DNA from 3 places in the Bacillus sp. GB_SG_008 genome. Region 3 is predicted to be linked to each of the others. Evidence: predicted binding sites of a transcription regulator. Region 3 holds the regulator's gene; each other region holds the start of a gene.

Region 1 (6,684 bases), on a different contig from region 3:
AATTATAGCGGTAATAGGATTACAGGGGCTTTTTAATATAATGGTTACCGCCAAAGGTAAAGGATCTCCACCTTTTAATGAGACAGAATTCAACTGAAGTAATGTTTTATTCTGATTATCAGTAAAATCTTGAAAAACAGGTTGATGGCTAGTGCCTCCTGGTATGAGAACTAGTACTGGGGAATTTGTTGATCCAATTGTATGATTTCCAAAAAAACAGTTATGAGTATTTGATTTATCTTTAAGACATTCCTCATCAGATTTGTCATGATGATCAGGCATATTGATGTTAAACCTCTTTTCTTTATTTTTGATACATTGTATTCCATAAGTAGAAAACACGTGTGGACAATGCGTGACGAGCTAGCTGTTCATTCAAGTTGAAAACATCTTGTTTGAGCTACGTGAATTTGGTGTATGTCAATATATAAAAAAGCTGCTGCCCTTAATGGACAACAGCTTTTTTGTTACCTCGTATTATCGGATAGTAAAACCCCTGAGGGAAGTTTCACTTTATCCCGCTCTAACAAGCAGTAAGAAAAGATGGGAGTGCAAGAAGAGGAACTGCTTGTAAGAGCCCGATTGGTTCAACTAACCTTCTGGGAAAAAAACGCTCCTAGAAGGAAGTTTCACTTTATCCCGCCCAAACAGCCGGTAAGAAGTTAGGCAAGGAAGAGAAGCAAACCGTCTGTAAGGGCCCGATTGGTTCAACTAACCATTCGGAGGAAAAGCATCTCCGAATGGAAGTTTCCCTTTATGCGGCGTCGTCTTTTTGTTCGTTTCTCAAAGTACTGTTTTTATATCCGTAGCTGAAATATACAATTAAACCGATAACTAACCAAACGCCAAAGCCAATCCATGTTGTTACTGGAAGCTGTAATGTTAGGTATCCGCAGAATAGAATTGCTAATATTGGAACCCATGGTACGAATGGTACTTTAAAGGCACGCGGCAAGTCTGGCTGTTTTTTGCGTAAGATGATAACGCCAATTGATACAACGATGAATGCGAATAATGTACCGATGTTTGTTAGTTCTGCTAGCTTGCTTAATGGAACGAAGCCAGCAAAGAAAGCAACCATAGCTGCTGTAATCCAGCTATTCATAACAGGTGTTTGCGTTTTTGGGCTTACACGAGAAAGTGCTTTTGGCAGTAGGCCATCGCGGCTCATTGCATAAAATAAACGTGTTTGTCCATATAACATAACGAGTAACACTGTTGTAATCCCAGCAATTGCTCCTAAAGAGACAAGGCCGGCAACCCAATCTTGATGAATATATTGCAGTGCAAATGCTACAGGGTTCTTTACGTCTAACTGACTGTAGGGAACGATTCCTGTTAATATTAATGAAACAACGATATATAAGATTGTACAGATTGCTAAGGAAGCGATAATACCAATTGGCATGTTACGCTGTGGATTTTTTACTTCTTCAGCAGCTGTTGATACAGCATCAAATCCAATATAAGCAAAGAATACAGTTGCAGCTCCAGTTGTTACGCCAGAGAAGCCAAATGGCATAAATGGTGTCCAGTTTTCAGGTTTTACATAGAAAGCACCAACACCGATGAATAGAAGAACAACAAATAATTTGATAGCTACCATAATAGCGTTAAAACGAGCTGATTTTTTTGCGCCTCTTGTTAATAACAATGTCATGATGAAAATAATGCAAATTGCCGGTACGTCTACATATGTTCCAGCCGCAGGGTTGTAAGCACTTGTTAAAGCATGCGGCAGTTTAATGCCAAATCCAGCTAATAATCCTTGGAAATATCCTGACCAACCAGATGCAACGGCTGAAGATGCCAATCCGTATTCTAGAATTAAATCCCATCCTAAAATCCAAGCGATTATTTCTCCAAATGTTGCATAGCTGTAAGTGTATGCACTACCTGATACTGGTACAGTTGAAGCGAATTCGGAATAACATAGTGCCGCGAATACGCAGGCTAAACCTGATAAAATAAACGATAAAATAAGTGCTGGTCCTGCATGTTCGGCTGCGGCAACGCCGGTAAGAACGAAAATACCTGTTCCGATAATGGCGCCGACTCCTAACATTGTTAAATCAAATGCCCCTAAATCCTTTTTTAAAGAAGCTCCTTTCTGCTGCGATTGTGCTAACATTGCGGAAATCGATTTTTTTCGAAATAGATCCATATAAATCCCTCACCCTCATAGTTGTTATAATATTCTGAACATTAAGATCAAGTTGTCGTATAATGTCGAATCTTTAAACGTATTGTAATATGAAAAATGGGCATTGTAAATATAAAATTTTTAGAAAATTCTACCTATACAAAAAACGATGGACTTCTTGTCGATATTTGTATAGGTGTTTTTATTGCTACGCTAAATTTCATTTTGGATGGTAGTATTAAGCGAAACTTCCATCAGTGGGGGTCTTATTGCCCGTTAATGCGGAATAAAGTGCGTATTGTGAATTATACAGATGAAGGAGATCCGATTTTTCAAACATTAGATTATGATGGAATCAATATAAACTATCTTTTTGATGATTCCAACGATAAATTTGGAGGAAGTCATAAAGGAAAAAAAGTGATGTGTGTAAAGGGATCATGGAAGAAAAAAGCGGTGAAGACGTAAGCTGTAAACTAAGTGAATGTAAAGGAAATCATGAGTATATCAGTTATTTTTTGCTGAAGGTACCTCATGAATAACCATGGGCAGATGCTTAGTAAATAAGCCTCTTTTTTGTTATTACATATTAGATTTGTAGAAACGCTGTCGAATTGTTTATCGAATGCTTGTTCGTTTTTTTGGTTTTTTTATGAGCATTCGTGGTAAAATGAGAATACAGATTTTTTACGAGGAGGGCGGATTTATTTGGAACATCAATTTGAAATTGTCTCAGAATATTCCCCGCAAGGTGACCAGCCAAGAGCGATAGAGCAGCTGGTAGCTGGGATTAAAAATGGTAAGAAACATCAAGTGTTGCTTGGAGCGACAGGAACGGGTAAGACATTTACGATTTCAAATGTCATTAAAGAAGTGAAGAAGCCAACACTTGTAATGGCTCATAATAAAACGTTAGCAGGACAGCTATATAGTGAGTTGAAAGATTTCTTTCCGAACAATGCGGTTGAATATTTTGTTAGTTACTACGACTATTATCAACCGGAAGCGTATGTACCACAAACCGATACGTTTATTGAAAAAGACGCACAAATTAATGATGAGATTGATAAATTGCGTCACTCAGCGACATCGGCTTTATTTGAACGAGATGATGTCATTATTGTAGCGAGTGTGTCTTGTATTTACGGTTTAGGTTCTCCAGAAGAATATAGTGAACTTGTTGTCTCTTTACGCGTTGGTATGGAGAAGGAACGCAATCAATTGCTTCGTGAACTTGTTGATGTACAATACGGCCGTAATGATATTGACTTCCAGCGTGGAACGTTTCGCGTGCGCGGGGATGTAGTTGAGATTTTTCCAGCATCCCTTGATGAACATTGTATTCGGATTGAGTTTTTTGGCGATGAGATTGATCGCATTCGAGAAGTGAATGCATTAACAGGTGAAGTATTAGCAGAACGTGAGCATGTGGCAATCTTCCCGGCATCTCACTTCGTTACACGCGAAGAAAAAATGAAAGTTGCCATTGAAAATATTGAAAAAGAATTAGAAGAACGTTTAAAGGAATTAAATGATAACGGTAAATTATTAGAAGCGCAGCGGATAGAGCAGCGGACACGTTACGATTTAGAAATGATGCGTGAGATGGGCTTTTGTTCAGGGATTGAGAACTACTCCCGTCATTTGACGCTCCGTCCAGCTGGTTCAACACCATATACATTATTAGATTATTTTCCTAAAGATTTTCTTATCGTGATGGATGAGTCGCATGTATCAGTGCCGCAAGTAAGAGCGATGTACAACGGAGATAAAGCGCGGAAACAAGTGCTTGTCGATCATGGATTCCGTCTGCCATCAGCGCTAGATAACAGACCGCTTATGTTTGAAGAGTTTGAAGAGAAAACGAATCAAGTTGTGTACGTATCAGCAACGCCGGGGCCGTATGAACTAGAACATGCACCGGAAGTTGTGGAGCAAATTATTCGTCCAACTGGGCTTTTAGATCCGCAAATTGATGTGCGTCCAATCGAAGGACAAATTGATGATTTATTAGGAGAAATTCACGACCGAATTGCAAAAAATGAGCGCGTTTTAATTACAACATTAACAAAGAAAATGTCAGAGGATTTAACTGATTACTTGAAGGATGTTGGTATTAAAGTAAATTATTTGCATTCTGAAATTAAAACATTAGAACGGATTGAGATTATTCGTGATCTTCGTCTAGGGAAGTTTGATGTGCTTATTGGTATTAACCTACTTCGTGAAGGGCTCGACATTCCAGAAGTGTCGCTTGTAGCAATATTAGATGCAGATAAAGAAGGATTCCTTCGTTCAGAGCGTTCGCTTATTCAAACAATTGGCCGGGCAGCACGTAATGCAAATGGTCATGTTGTGATGTATGCAGACCGAATTACAAAATCGATGGAAATTGCAATCAATGAAACGAAGCGTCGTCGTCAAATTCAAGAAGCATACAATGAAAAACATGGGATTACACCAAAAACAATTCAAAAAGAGGTGCGCGATGTTATTCGTGCAACGATGGCTGCGGAAGATACAGAAACGTATGAGACAGCACCACTAACTTCTAAGAAAATGACGAAAAAAGAACGAGAAAATGTTATTGCAAAAATGGAAGCGGAAATGAAAGAAGCTGCAAAAGCGCTTGATTTTGAACGGGCAGCTGAGCTTCGTGATTTATTACTAGAACTAAAAGCAGAAGGGTGAAGGCGATGAGTAAAGATTTTATCGTTGTAAAGGGTGCGAGAGCCCACAATTTAAAAAATATTGATGTCACCATTCCGAGAAATCAACTTGTTGTTGTAACAGGGTTATCTGGTTCAGGGAAATCGTCGTTAGCATTTGATACGATTTATGCGGAAGGACAGCGCCGTTATGTAGAATCACTATCGGCGTATGCACGTCAATTTTTAGGGCAAATGGATAAACCAGATGTGGATGCAATTGAAGGATTGTCTCCGGCTATTTCAATTGATCAAAAAACGACGAGCCGCAATCCGCGTTCAACAGTTGGAACGGTGACAGAGATTTACGATTATTTACGTTTATTATTTGCGCGTATCGGAACACCGATTTGTCCAAATCACGGCATTGAGATTACATCGCAAACAGTTGAGCAAATGGTAGATCGTATTTTAGAATATCCAGAGCGTACGAAGCTGCAAGTGCTTGCACCGATTGTATCAGGCCGTAAAGGTGCACATGTAAAGGTGTTAGAAGATATTAAAAAGCAGGGGTACGTCCGCGTTCGCGTTGACGGGGAAATGCTTGATGTATCGGAAGAAATTACGTTAGATAAAAATAAAAAGCATTCGATTGAAGTTGTAATTGACCGTATTGTTGTGAAAGAAGGAATTGCAAGCCGTCTTGCTGATTCATTAGAAACGGCTTTGAAGCTTGGTGAAGGTCGCGTTTTAATTGATGTAATCGGAGAAGAAGAGTTGCTGTTTAGCGAGCATCATGCTTGTCCGCATTGCGGATTTTCTATTGGTGAACTTGAGCCGCGCATGTTTTCTTTTAACAGTCCGTTCGGTGCTTGTCCGTCTTGTGACGGTCTTGGTGCGAAGTTAGAGGTAGATCTTGATTTAGTGATTCCCAACTGGGATTTATCATTAAACGATCATGCGATTGCACCTTGGGAACCGACAAGTTCACAATATTATCCGCAATTGTTGCAGTCCGTTTGTAACCATTACGGCATTGATATGGATGTACCGGTAAAAGATATTCCGAAACATTTATTTGAGAAGGTGTTATACGGAAGCGGAGATGAAAAAGTATATTTCCGCTATGTGAACGACTTTGGCCAAGTAAAGGAAAGCGATATTATTTTTGAAGGTGTAATTCCTAACATTGAGCGCCGTTACCGAGAAACAAGCTCCGATTATATTCGTGAGCAAATGGAAAAATACATGGCAGAGCAAGCTTGTCCAAAATGTAAAAGCGGTCGTTTAAAACCAGAAAGTTTAGCTGTTTTTGTAGGTGAGAAAACGATTGCGGAAGTAACGCAGTTTTCTGTTAAGGAAGCACATGATTTCTTTACCGATATTGAATTAACAGAAAAGCAACAAAGTATTGCCAATCTTATTTTGCGTGAAATTAAAGAGCGTCTTAGCTTCTTAGTTAACGTAGGACTCGATTATTTAACACTTAGCCGTGCAGCTGGAACATTATCAGGCGGAGAAGCGCAGCGTATTCGCTTAGCGACGCAAATTGGATCGCGGTTAACGGGTGTATTATATATTCTTGATGAACCTTCTATCGGTTTGCATCAACGTGACAATGACCGCCTAATTCAAACGCTGCAAAATATGCGTGATTTAGGAAATACGCTTATTGTTGTTGAACACGATGAAGATACGATGATGGCTGCAGACTATTTATTAGATATTGGTCCTGGTGCAGGTATTCACGGCGGGCAAGTCGTTTCAGCCGGTACGCCGCAAGAAGTGATGCATGATGACAATTCCTTAACAGGACAATATTTATCAGGCAAAAAGTTCATTCCAGTTCCGCTAGAGCGCCGCAAAGGTGATGGCCGTAAAATTGAGGTCATT
Region 2 (6,684 bases), on a different contig from region 3:
CTAGCCTTTGTGTTTTTTACTCAAAAAATGGCTGGTCATCATTAATTAAAATACGATCAATTTTCTTAGCTTTTCCTGTATTTGGATCCACATCAATTAACACAGCACTTAACTGTGTTCTTCCATTCGTTACTTCAAATCGTACTGGAAGATTTGTTAAAAACTTCTTCAATACCGCTTCACGATCCATCCCTAAAATCCCATCATATGGACCTGTCATACCAACATCCGTAATATAAGCTGTTCCCTTTGGTAAAATACGATTATCCGCAGTTGGAACATGCGTATGCGTTCCAACAACCGCTGTAGCGCGTCCATCTACATACCAGCCAAGCGCTTGCTTTTCACTCGTTGTTTCAGCATGAAAATCAATAAAAATAATATTCGTACGCTTTTTCGCAATCTTAATCAATTCATCCACTTTACGGAATGGACAATCAATTGGTGGAAGGAATGTGCGACCTTGTAAATTAATCACTGCAACTTCTATACCATTACAATTTACAAAAATAAGCCCTTTTCCTGGTGTTCCTTCCGGGAAATTTGCTGGTCTTGCAAGGTACTTTGCATTATCGATAAATTCAAAAATTTCGCGGTTATCCCATGCATGGTTTCCAAGTGTAACTGCCTGTGCACCGCACTCTAAGAAGTTACGATAAATTTTCTCTGTAATTCCACGTCCACCTGCAGCATTTTCTCCATTAATAATCGTAACTGTAGGTGTATATTTTTTCTTTAATGCAGGCACGTAATCTTGAATCATGCTTCTTCCTGGCGAGCCTACTACATCCCCAACAAATAAAATTCTCATTGTGTTTACCCTTTCCATCTATACTTTCCTCGTAGTTTAGTTTTATAAGTAGCAATCTCTACTTATGAAAAATACGAATTTACTTACATTATTCTATTTCATGAATCGTTTCCGATTCTACATACTTTTCTATATTGTGTCCATTCCCGACACAAAAAAATAAAGTGGTGTAACACCACCACTTTATTTTGCGTATTCAACTGCACGTGTTTCACGAATAACAGTAACTTTAATATGACCTGGATAATCAAGTTCATTTTCAATACGTTTTCGAATATCACGCGCTAAACGATGAGCCTCTAAATCATCAATTGTATCTGGTTTCACTAAGATACGAACTTCACGTCCAGCTTGAATTGCATAGGATTTCTCAACACCTTCATAAGACTCAGAAATCTCTTCAAGCTTTTCAAGACGACGAATATAATTTTCAAGCGTCTCACTTCGTGCTCCAGGTCTTGCTGCTGACAGTGCATCTGCCGCTGCCACAAGAACTGCGATGATAGAAGTCGGTTCAGTATCGCCATGGTGAGATGCAATACTATTGATAACAACAGGATGCTCTTTATATTTTGTCGCCAGCTCAACACCAATTTCAACGTGGCTGCCTTCAACCTCATGATCGATTGCTTTTCCGATGTCATGTAATAAGCCAGCACGACGAGCAAGCTTTTCGTCTTCACCAAGTTCAGCTGCCATTAGTCCAGCTAAATAAGCAACTTCCATAGAGTGCTTTAAGACATTTTGACCGTAGCTTGTTCTAAATTTCAAACGACCTAAAATCTTAATTAAATCTGGATGTAACCCGTGTACTCCTACTTCAAAAGTCGTTTGTTCTCCAACTTCACGAATATACTCATCCACTTCACGTCTTGATTTTTCAACCATTTCTTCAATACGTGCTGGGTGAATACGGCCGTCTTGTACAAGTTTATCAAGAGCAATACGAGCAGTTTCACGACGAATTGGGTCAAAGCCTGATAAGATTACTGCTTCTGGTGTATCATCGATGATTAAATCAATACCTGTTAACGTTTCTAGTGTACGAATATTACGACCTTCACGTCCGATAATACGTCCCTTCATCTCGTCATTTGGAAGATTTACAACTGAAACCGTAGTTTCAGCAACGTGATCAGCAGCACATCTTTGCATAGCTAAAGATAAAATCTCTTTCGCTTTCTTATCTGCTTCTTCTTTTGCACGTATTTCAGTTTCTTTTACCATAACAGCGATTTCATGCGAAATTTCATTTTCAACTTTTTCTAGGATAATGGCTCTTGCTTGCTCACGCGTTAGGCTAGAAATACGCTCTAATTCATCTTGCTGTTTTTGTACTAACTCTCCCACTTTGCTTTCCAAATCTTCAATCTGCTGTTGTCTTACTACAAGAGATTCCTCTTTCTTCTCTAACAATTGTTGACTTTTCTCAAGCGATTCGTCTTTTCGATCAAGGTTCTCTTCTTTTTGCATTAAACGATTTTCTTGTTTTTGTAACTCGTTTCTTCGGTCACGAATTTCTAATTCCGCTTCTGTACGAAGTGTATGAATTTCATCCTTTGCTTCTAACAGCGCTTCTTTTTTCAGTGCTTCTGCTTGACGATTTGCATCTTCTACAATACGCTTCGCTTCATTGGCCGCACCGTTAATCTTCGCTTCTGCAATGGACTTTCGAACAAAAAATCCAACAACTGCACTGATGATGGCCAGCAAAATGGAGATGAGTATCCAAACTACATTACTCATAATTTCACCTCCTCTTGCTATGAATGAAAAAAGACTGCATGGATGTACATTGTTTGCGCTTGCAACGTACAGCAATGACTGTCGTCCCGCCTTTTCAAGGGACTTTCTTCATTTCACAATTAAAATAGACATATGCTTATTTCGGAAAGTATCAGTCCTATCCGAATGTCACTTCTCTTCTTGAGAAGAGTGTATCGTATATAATATAAGAAAAAATATACATTATCATTGTATCTACCGCTATTTTCATTGTCAAGCGTTGTCTACTTTTACTTTCTTTACCTCTGATGAAAAATAAAAGACACGAAACCGTGTCTTTTAATCATTAAGAAGATTCATATCTTCTCCACTTCCAGATGCCGCTTCTTCACCAATGCCATGATGCTCACGAATAAAGAATGCAATTTCATCTGTAATTTCTGGATTTTCTTTTAGGAATTGCTTCGCATTTTCACGCCCTTGTCCTAAGCGTTCTTCATTATAAGAATACCAAGCTCCGCTCTTTTGAACGATATCAAGTTCAGAAGCCATATCTAAAATTTCACCTTCTCTTGAAATCCCTTCTCCATACATAATATCAACTTCTGCTACGCGGAAAGGAGGTGCTACTTTATTTTTTACTACTTTCACTTTTGTTTTATTACCAACAATGTCATTACCTTGCTTTAACTGCTCAGCACGACGCACTTCAAGACGTACTGTTGAATAGAATTTCAACGCACGACCACCTGGAGTTGTTTCTGGATTTCCAAACATAACCCCAACTTTTTCACGAATTTGGTTAATAAAGATTGCAATTGTTTTTGACTTGTTAATCGCACCAGATAATTTACGAAGAGCTTGTGACATTAAACGTGCTTGTAAACCGACGTGAGAGTCACCCATTTCTCCCTCAATCTCCGCTTTTGGAACAAGTGCTGCTACAGAGTCAATAACAATAATATCAATTGCACCGCTTCGTACTAATGCCTCTGCAATTTCTAATCCTTGTTCTCCTGTGTCTGGCTGAGATAATAGTAATTCATCAATGTTAACACCTAATTTTTGAGCATATACAGGATCCATTGCATGTTCTGCATCAATAAACGCCGCTTGTCCGCCTTGGCGTTGTACCTCTGCAATCGCATGTAAGGAAACCGTCGTTTTACCTGAACTTTCAGGTCCATAAATTTCAATAATACGGCCACGTGGATAACCACCAACTCCAAGGGCAACATCAAGTGCTAACGAACCACTTGGTATAGTAGAAATTCTTCGTTCCGCTTGCTCTCCTAGTTTCATAATAGAGCCTTTACCGAATTGTTTTTCTATTTGTTTTAACGCCATATCTAATGCCGCTTGACGATCACTCATTCAAAAATTCCTCCTTAACTTAAATGCTAACCTTATTATAATATTTTCTTTCCGTTATGCCAACAAAAATCGAACGTTTATTCGTTTTTTTATTTTCCAGTAGATGAAAACCTTTATTTTTCTATATAAAGTGAGACTTCCATCAATGTTTTTTTCTTCATCCTCCACTGATGGAAAGCACATCCAATCGTGCTTTTACGGACAGTGAGACCCCACCTATCTTCTTCGCTTTCTCTGAATCTTGAGGTGAGGTCTTACTATCCACAAATAGCGGGATAAAATAGCAGAAGCTAGAAGAGACTTATATCTCTTCTAGCTTCTTATACAGATGATAAAATCCATATTTGACAGTTCGTTCACGAATTTGCTGGCGACTTCCACTTAATGCAAGCGGAATAACAATCGTCGGCTGTTCATCCATTGCTAATCCAATAAATACTGTCCCTGGTTCTTTCCCTTCAGAGGCATCTGGACCAGCTACTCCAGTAAAACTAATTCCGATATTGGCTTGCATAAGTTTTTTCACATTTTCTGCAAGATAGCGAGCACAGACTTCACTAACAGCTCCATCCGTTTGTAAAATCTCTTCTGGAACATGTAAAATATGTTGCTTTACATCATTGCTATAACAAATTATGCCGCCTGTAAACACAGAAGACGCACCAGCTACTTCGGTAATACGATCACCAAATAATCCGCCTGTTAAACTTTCAGCACACGAAATCGTCAAACATTTTTGTTTTAACAAGGCAATTGCTTTATTATGAAGAAGATCTTGATTATATCCGTAAAAAAATTGCCCTACTCTTTGTAAAATCAATTCTTCTATATCATTTATTAGCGTTTCCGCCTCTTTTGCATCATGATGCTTTGCAGTCAAACGAAGCGTTACTTCTCCTTCAGAAGCAAGAGGAGCAATCGTTGGGTTCGTTTGAGCATCTATTAAGTCTTGAATCGTTGTCTCTAATTGTGATTCTCCAATTCCAAAGAATCGAAGAGTACGAGAATATAAATTCTCACCCGATGTAAAAGGGAGTAGCCAAGTCTCTACATAACTTGTATACATTGGATTCATTTCTTTAGGTGGTCCTGGAAGTAAAATATACACCTTGTTATCTTTACATAATCCCATCCCTGGAGCCATACCATGATCATTAGCGAACACAGTTGACCCCTTTAAAACAAGAGCTTGTTTTTTATTATTTTCCGTAAACTCTCTTCCCGTTCGTTTATAGTAGTCAGCAATTGAAGCGAGCGCTACTTCATCATATACAAGCTCTTCCTGCAGAGAAGAAGCAATTGTTTCTTTCGTTAAATCGTCTTTTGTCGGTCCTAATCCACCTGTAAAAATTAACATATCTGCACGTTTTTGAGCAATTTCAATTGCTTGACGCAAGCGATTATTGTTATCTCCTACAACAGTATGATAATATACATCGATTCCAATAGATGCCAGCTTTTCTGATAAAAATTTGGCATTCGTATTCGCAATTTGTCCAAGTAATAACTCTGTACCAACTGCGATAATCTCTGCATTCATCTTCCATTCCCCCATAAGCCGTTATTTCGAATTGACAAAAACCTCTCTATTTTTCCAGAAATAATCCCATCCTGAAATAATCGTAAAAATAAGCGCAATCCATATTGAAATTTCCGCAATTGGAATATGAATTAAATTGAATGGAACATCATGCAATAAGTACGCAGAAATTGCAATAACTTGCATCCACATTTTAATTTTCCCAGGCATCTTTGCAGCCGCTACTTCCCCTGTACCAGCTAATACAAGACGCAAGCCTGTAACGGCGAATTCTCGGCTAATAATAACAACAGCTATCCAAGTTGATACAAAATGTAAATCTACAAGCGTAATTAATGCTGCAGATACCAATAATTTATCCGCCAAAGGATCTAAAAATTTCCCTAGATTTGTTACAAGATTATGTTTTCTTGCATAATGGCCATCAATCCAATCTGTAGCAGAAGCAATAATAAAAACGATAGCTCCAGCTAAGTGCTGAATCGGTAATTCTACACTTCCAATTGTGTATGCTCCCCAATCAAATGGAACAAGCATAATAATTAAAAATATAGGAATTAAGAAAATTCTTGATACAGTAATTTTATTTGGTAAATTCACAGCTATTCCTCCATCATGTCAAAAACGGTTTGTGCATTGAAAAAAGTCATCGGAACGATGACTATTATTGCGCAGGTTGTTCTCCTAAGTTTTTAATCACCCAAATTTGATGATACATTTCTTCTGGATTAACTGGGAAAGCAACAGTTTGCCCATTAATTTTAATTTCAACATTTGGCGCACTACCAATGTTTAACCGCACAACATTTTTTGACCCTAAATCCTGTTGTTGTGTTTGCCCTTCCGTTAAAGTACCCGTATAGAGTACATTATTATTTTCGTCTTTAATATCTACATAACTTGTACCTTTTGCAATAACTTCTAATTTGAACTCTTTGTTATTGTGAATTTCCAATGTAGATACGTTCTTATTTGTCTCAACAAATTTAACATCTTCTTGAGATGCAGTTGGTTGTGACTGAGGTTGTTGAGGTGCTTCTTCTTTTTTATCTTCTTTCTTTTCTTCTTTCTTTTGATCAAGAGGTGAATTTTTCGCTTTCTCTACTTCTGTTTGTGCACTTTCTGTTTGCTTTACATGGCCGTCATCTTTCCCTAGCACAAATTGAAAAACAAACCAAATTGCAACACCAATCGCAATAATAAGCACTGTAATTAAAATTTTAGGCATATGATC
Region 3 (6,684 bases):
AATGACCATTATCGTTATTGCTCACCGTTTATCAACGATTCGAAATGCCGATCAGGTGATTGTATTAGATGGGGGAGAAATCGTTCAAAAAGGAGCCTTTATCCAATTGGCAAAAGAAAAAAGAGGTATGTTTAGTAAACTGTTAGGAACTCAGACAGAAATGAGTGTCTAAAGATAGGAAGAAGTGAAGGTGATTATTAGCAGCAGGTCTTGACGGAATTAAAAATACACTAGCGGTACCACCTGCAGTAGATCGCAACACTTATGTGATGACACCAAAAGAACGTGAAAAAGCAGGTATCATGGATTTACCAGCTACATTAGCACAAGCACAAAATGAATTAAAATCAAATGAAATCATTTGCGGTGCGTTAGGTGATCATTTACTTGAGCATTTCATCGAAGCAAAAGAAATTGAGTGGGATACGTTCAGAACACAGGTTCACCAATGGGAACGCGATCAATATATGACTCTTTACTAAGAGTTTCAACCCCTTGATACATTAGGTATTAGGGGGTTTTTGGTTGCAAAAAATGGTGTGCTGAAGGTTGAAAAAATTTCTTGGTGAATTGATGTTTTATCATATCTGGCGAGAAGACCCCCACCTCAAGCGCGAAGCGGTAGGTGGGGGTAGTTCAATTACTATTGGTGCATTTCTAGGTATTTGGACAGATTATAAGACAAGCCTTGTATATGATGCGAGAAGAGTGGATGGTCCTTTTTTTAATGTTCTTTATTATAGTAGAAGAAAAGATAGTTTCATTTCTGTATATAGCAGAAGTTAGTATTGTAGCGTTAGTAAGTATAATGATAGGGGAACGAACTAACAAATATTTTACGAGTTTGTTAGTTTTATGAAAGTAAATAGAGTTTAATCATTTAGATTTTACTTTCATCATTTACTTCAATTGATATCAATTTTCTCGTTGGGGGTACCTGTTTTCATTAGGTTGATGAACATGTGGCGAAACTCCTAAAAGCGATTCGCGATAGCTTACGATAAATTATATTTTTTAGACACCTGAAAGAGTGCTTTTCTACGTGAGTTTATACTGTATTATAAAAATAGAAAGATTTAGTTAGGGTCCTCATTTGCCGTTGATACTTTCTCATAATTTTAACAAGTTTCACATAATGTACACAAATTCACTATATGCACTATGATAATATAGAAATTGTAAGCAGTTGGTAAATAATGTGTTATTATGCCCTGTTTTTATATGTCTATCGGCTGATCCAAAATATGAGTTATGTAATAATATTATTTTAGAATGTAACGGAGATGATAAAATATGACGACCTGGTTTATACTTTCGTTGATTCTTTTTTTTGCTATTAAATTAATAGTGACGAGTCTTCCAACCTCTGTTGTGGAATCGTTTGTCAGCAAATTTGAATTGCATCCAAAACTTAATGAAGCTGCTGTCACCGTAACCATCGACGGAAAATGCTTAGAAGGTGAAGATAAAATTCAAGTTATTAATCATTTTAACGAAGCGTTATTTTTAGAGAAATATTATTTTCCTCCACAGAGCAGCGGTACTCCATTGGTCATTGATACTAAGAGGGGCAAAAAAGACGTTAGGTTTTCTATATACAGTTACAACGATCACGTTGATGTGTTCAAACAGAACAAGAAGAAAGTAGTTGCGTATAGCCTGCGTTCCGATAGCCTTCAAAAAAGTCCTATGTTAGTAACGGGAGATGTAGTTTAAAAGGATCGTCAAAGACGGTCCTTTTTAAATAGAAATTTTATTTTCTTTGTTTTGAAGTATTAAACATTTTTGGAAGAGTCACAAAGCGTGCACCTTTAGATGTAAGGTCAGGAATAAATTGATCAAGGGCATTTACAGAACCTTGTAGTTTCCCACCTGGTGCAGAGTGTTGCAAGAGAATACTTCCAGGGAAGGTATTTCCTAATACTGTGTTAGTAATTACCTCAGCGTTTAACCCTTTCCAATCTAATGTATCGACACTCCATTGAATAATCATAAAGTTTTGTTCAGTAGCCCACTTAACTTGATCTTCATTTATAATGCCATAAGGCGGACGGAATAGTTTCGGAGAATATCCTATTAGTTTTTGTAATATGTTTTCTGTTTTTAAAATTTGTTCATGATATTGCTCATCACTTATTTTTGCCAAGTTAGGGTGGTTATAAGTATGATTCCCCACGATGTGTCCCTCGTTAACAATTCGTTTTACAACTTCAGGATATCTTTCGGCATTTTCACCTAGCAAAAAAAATGTAGCTTTTACACCATATTTTTTTAACTTATCTAATACTTGTGGAGTATATAGGAGATCGGGACCGTCATCAAATGTGAGAGCAACTTCGGATTTATTATAAGGTCCTGCAAAAGCGTATGCATATTCTTCAACCCAAGGAAAAGGAGTCCATGATCCTCTCGTTGCTGCTTCTTTGGATTGAATCTGAAAAGGAAACGGGGCTTGTGATGAAACAGGAACTGATTTCATATAATCTAAAGGATAAGATGGGTTATGAATTGATGAATATGAAACCATTGAAGGAAGAACACAAGGCGAAATATGATTGTAGGGAGTGCCCTGAAAGGGAAATATTACTTTGGGTGGATAAAAAGAATACATGATTGAAATACCTCCTTAGAAAAGATAGAAATCTCTCTAAAACTTTTATATGCCAATAATTACAGTTTGGTTAGGGAAGAAAAAAGTGTGAGTAGTTTGTTTTTCACCCATATTTATGGGTGATAAGATTTATATCTCAATGGGGCGGGAGAGATAAAGAACCCCTCAACTACCTAATTTTTACTTTATTTTATAAAAATTGGAATAGTACCTTGTAATATTCAGTACTGAATGGTATATTATGGTTAATTAAGTACCTTGTATTGAATAGTACTGAATTGGGAAGGAGGATTGCCTTTGAACGTTCAATTTAAAAAAGGTGTATTGGAGCTTTGCGTTCTTGCGCTTGTAAGGAAACGAGATTGCTATGGCTATGAATTAGTTCAGCAAATTTCAAATAAGTTTTTAATATCAGAAGGATCAGTGTACCCATTGTTACGTCGTCTGACGAAGGAAGGGTACTTTCAGACATATTTAAAAGAATCATCGGAAGGGCCTCCGCGGAAATATTATCAGTTAACAGATCAAGGTGCAGAGCAACTCTATACGCTTGTGACAGAATGGCGTGATTTTGCAAGGGGAGTACAAGAAATTATTGAAGAGGTGTAGCGAATGACTAAAGAACAATTTTTTCATGAATTATCAGAACACCTTAGAAGATTGCCAGAAGAAGAACGGAACGAAATTTTGTATGATTACGAGGAACATTTTCGATTTGGAATAGAAGAAGGGAAAACAGAAGCGGAAATTATAAAAGCGCTCGGTTCGCCTAAAACAATTGCTAAGGAAACGTTAGCGTCTCATCGCTTAGAGCAGGTGAAGCATAATCCAACTTTTTCTAATGTAGCAAGAGCGATTGTGGCAATCATTGGACTCAGTTTTTTAAATTTAGTTGTTGTATTAGCCCCGTTATTAACAATCGGAAGTCTTATTTTCACACTTTGGACAGTTAGTGCTGTATTTGTTTTATCACCTTTACTTGTGTTAACAAAAATTATTTTTGCTCAAATTTTTATTTTATCTGATGTATTCGTTTCTATTCTACTCTTCGGTATTGGTTTACTTTTAGGGATTGGTGCTTATTATTGTACAGTTTGGTTTAAAACGCTTTTTGTCAAATACGCCAATTGGAATTTAAAAGTAATTAAAGGGGAGTAGATAAAATGAGGAAAATTGTATTCATAGCACTTGTTTGTATTGTGATTGGAGGAATTGGTTTATTTTTTGCAGGATCAGCTTTTTTTATGAAATCTGTGACTGGGTCAGCGGAAACAAAGAAATTGGAACAGAAACAATTTAAAAATGATCAAATTAAAAATATCAACGTTGACACAGATGTAGGAGATGTTGTGATTGAAAAAGGAAAGACTGATTCATTTGAAGTTCGGTATAATGGTAATCAGGAAAAACGAAAGTTAGACGTAAATGAGAAGGGCGAAACGCTACAAGTGGAAGTGAAAACAAAAAAGAAACATATATTTGATTTTTCTTTTTTTTCATTTGGTTTCAAAGGTGAAAGTTTAATAGTCGTTGTACCTGAACGCGTATACAATCAAATTGAAATAGAGACAGAGGCGGGAAATATTCAAGTGCGAGACATTCAAAGTGAAAATGTATCCGCACATACAGCAGCAGGTGAAGTAGAAATGAAGCAAATAAAATCGAATAACGTGAATACTTCATCTAGCGCGGGGGATATTGTTTTGCATAAAGTAGAAGGAAAAGTACTTGCAGAAGCAACAGCAGGAAATATAGAGGTAACGCAGCATAACCCGCAATATAGTATTGAAGCGGAGTCAGCAGCAGGAGATATCAATATTCAGCTACAGGAAGTACCGAAAGATGCCGTTGTAAAGGGCTCTTCTCATGCAGGAGATGTAAAGATTTTCGGGAAAGAAAATAAAGAAATTACATTAGGGAACGGAAAGGTACAGATTAGCGGGGAAACAGCAGCAGGAAATGTAAAAATCAAGACGAATTAAAAACAGACCAGCTCAGCTGGTCTGTTTTTAGTGTAAATGACGATAGACACCAATTACTTTTCCGATAACAGAAACGTTATCTAAAATGATAGGCTCTAAAGAAGAGTTTTCTGGCTGCAAACGGAAATGATCTTTTTCTTTGTAAAAACGTTTTACCGTAGCTTCATTGTCCTCTGTTAAAGCGACAACGATCTCACCATTGTAAGCAGATTGCTGTTGGCGAACAACAACTAAGTCTCCGTCAAAAATACCGGCTTCAATCATACTATCTCCGGAAATGCGTAACATAAATACTTGATCTGAGCCTGAAACGAGGTTTGCCGGAAGTGGGAAATGTTCTTCTACACTTTCAACTGCTGTAATTGGTGAACCAGCTGTAACTTTCCCGACAATCGGTACGTGAACGACTGGTTGTGTATCCGTTTCGATGTTATCGTTTCCTAAAATTTCAATGGCTCTCGGTTTTGTTGGATCGCGGCGAATGTATCCTTTTTCCTCTAAGCGAGATAAATGTCCGTGCACAGTAGAGCTAGAAGCAAGACCGACTGCTTGACCGATTTCACGTACGGAAGGCGGATAACCTTTTTCTTGTACTTTTTGTTTAATGAAGTCGAGAATGTCTTGCTGTCGTTTCGTTAACTTCTCCATGTTTTTCACACCTCGTTTTCTTTAAATTTTCTTACTTGTATTATAACATGTGAAAAAACATTCTACAAACATAAGTTCGAACGAATGCTTAGTTTGTGATACACTATGATGTGAAAAGTGAGATAGAGAAGAGGGTATGAAATGAATGCGATTATTTATGCACGTGTGAGCACGACGAAAGAAGCGCAGGAAACATCATTAGCACGCCAAAAAGATGAATTATTGCATTTAGCTAAGCGGTATCAAATGAATATCGTAAGAGTAGTAGAAGAGAAAGCGAGCGGATATAGCATAGAACGAGATGGTATTTTGGAAGTGTTAGATACTATTCGTGATGAACAAGTTGATGTGCTTCTCATCCAAGATGAAACACGTCTTGGGAGAGGGAATGCGAAAATTGCCTTAATGCATTGTTTACACAAAGAAGGAGTAAAAGTATATACACATGCACATAATGGCGAATTGCAGCTTTCTGACGCAGATTCAATGGTACTTGATATTATTGGTATAGTAGAAGAATACCAGAGAAAGATTCATAATTTAAAGATTAAACGTGGAATGAAGCGAGCTGTAGAAAATGGATTTCGTCCAGAGAAAAACTTAAAGAATCGTCATTTAAGCACAGGGCGGGAGAAAAAAGAAGTACCTATCGAAGAGATTGTTCGTCTGCGCCGCAATGAATTAACATTTGAAGAAATTGCAGCAACGCTTCGTGGTTTTGGTCATGAAGTATCAAAAGCGACTGTACATCGCCGGTATGTAGAGTATACGAAGCAATTGCTTGATAAACAAGAGTAACTATTGTATGATAATAATCAGTTTTTAGTAGAAAGGGGATTCGAGATGCTAAGTCACGAACTCATTGAACGCATTAATTTCTTAGCGAAAAAAGCAAAAGCAGAAGGTTTAACGGAAGAAGAGCAACGTGAGCGTCAATCGCTCCGTGAACAATATTTAAAAGGTTTTCGTCAAAACATGTTAAACGAATTGAAATCAATCAAAGTTGTTAACGAAGACGGTAAAGACGTTACGCCGAAAAAGTTAAAAGAATTAAAAAAACAAAATAAAGCAAAGTTAAATTAAAAGATGGGCGCAGCCCATCTTTTTTAAGTTTGATAGGAAAATTCATTATTTAACAACTTTCCAATTATGATTAGTCATCGCTTCGATTGTTTTTCGTTCTAATATGTAATTTGCAATGAGCTCAGACATATCAATTGGTATATCTTTTATAATGGGCTTATTTTGATACATTACGTAATTTCCGCCACCACTTGCACGATAATTGTTCATGACAACGTCATACTCTTGATGCAAGTGAATAGGAGACCCTTCATATTGTAGGGAAACGACTCTTTCCCCAACTGGTTTTGAAATGTTTAATATGTATGAAATTCCTTCCCACATATCGTAATTATAATGCTGCGGTTTTGGTTTGATATA

The links. The regulator LexA, encoded in region 3, represses DNA repair genes until DNA is damaged. The targets are predictions, from matches to a motif close to CGAACATATGTTCG.
Region 1: the regulator LexA is predicted to act here: its motif matches at 2,766-2,779, upstream of uvrB (excinuclease ABC subunit UvrB).
Region 2: the regulator LexA is predicted to act here: its motif matches at 3,981-3,994, upstream of recA (recombinase RecA).

What each region holds. Positions count from the first base shown of each region.
Region 1 covers NZ_JBPZSK010000002.1:327,234-333,917, forward strand. Annotated here, with positions in the region: gene ACTDJC_RS06595 (hypothetical protein) at 1-282, opposite strand, end outside; gene ACTDJC_RS06600 (amino acid permease) at 755-2,164, opposite strand; gene ACTDJC_RS06605 (DUF4362 domain-containing protein) at 2,261-2,611, shown strand; gene uvrB (excinuclease ABC subunit UvrB) at 2,852-4,834, shown strand; gene uvrA (excinuclease ABC subunit UvrA) at 4,840-6,684, shown strand, end outside.
Region 2 covers NZ_JBPZSK010000001.1:965,880-972,563, reverse strand. Annotated here, with positions in the region: gene ACTDJC_RS04940 (TIGR00282 family metallophosphoesterase) at 17-811, opposite strand; gene rny (ribonuclease Y) at 995-2,557, opposite strand; gene recA (recombinase RecA) at 2,876-3,910, opposite strand; gene ACTDJC_RS04925 (competence/damage-inducible protein A) at 4,212-5,450, opposite strand; gene pgsA (CDP-diacylglycerol--glycerol-3-phosphate 3-phosphatidyltransferase) at 5,472-6,050, opposite strand; gene ACTDJC_RS04915 (helix-turn-helix domain-containing protein) at 6,115-6,684, opposite strand, start outside.
Region 3 covers NZ_JBPZSK010000005.1:91,655-98,338, forward strand. Annotated here, with positions in the region: gene ACTDJC_RS14255 (ABC transporter ATP-binding protein) at 1-172, shown strand, start outside; partial or broken gene ACTDJC_RS14260 (type I glutamate--ammonia ligase) at 195-482, shown strand; gene ACTDJC_RS14265 (YfmQ family protein) at 1,294-1,716, shown strand; gene ACTDJC_RS14270 (peptidoglycan-N-acetylglucosamine deacetylase) at 1,754-2,611, opposite strand; gene ACTDJC_RS14275 (PadR family transcriptional regulator) at 2,909-3,220, shown strand; gene ACTDJC_RS14280 (HAAS signaling domain-containing protein) at 3,224-3,769, shown strand; gene ACTDJC_RS14285 (DUF4097 family beta strand repeat-containing protein) at 3,775-4,593, shown strand; gene lexA (transcriptional repressor LexA) at 4,621-5,241, opposite strand; gene ACTDJC_RS14295 (YneB family resolvase-like protein) at 5,383-6,039, shown strand; gene ACTDJC_RS14300 (DUF896 domain-containing protein) at 6,085-6,324, shown strand; gene ACTDJC_RS14305 (bifunctional metallophosphatase/5'-nucleotidase) at 6,370-6,684, opposite strand, start outside.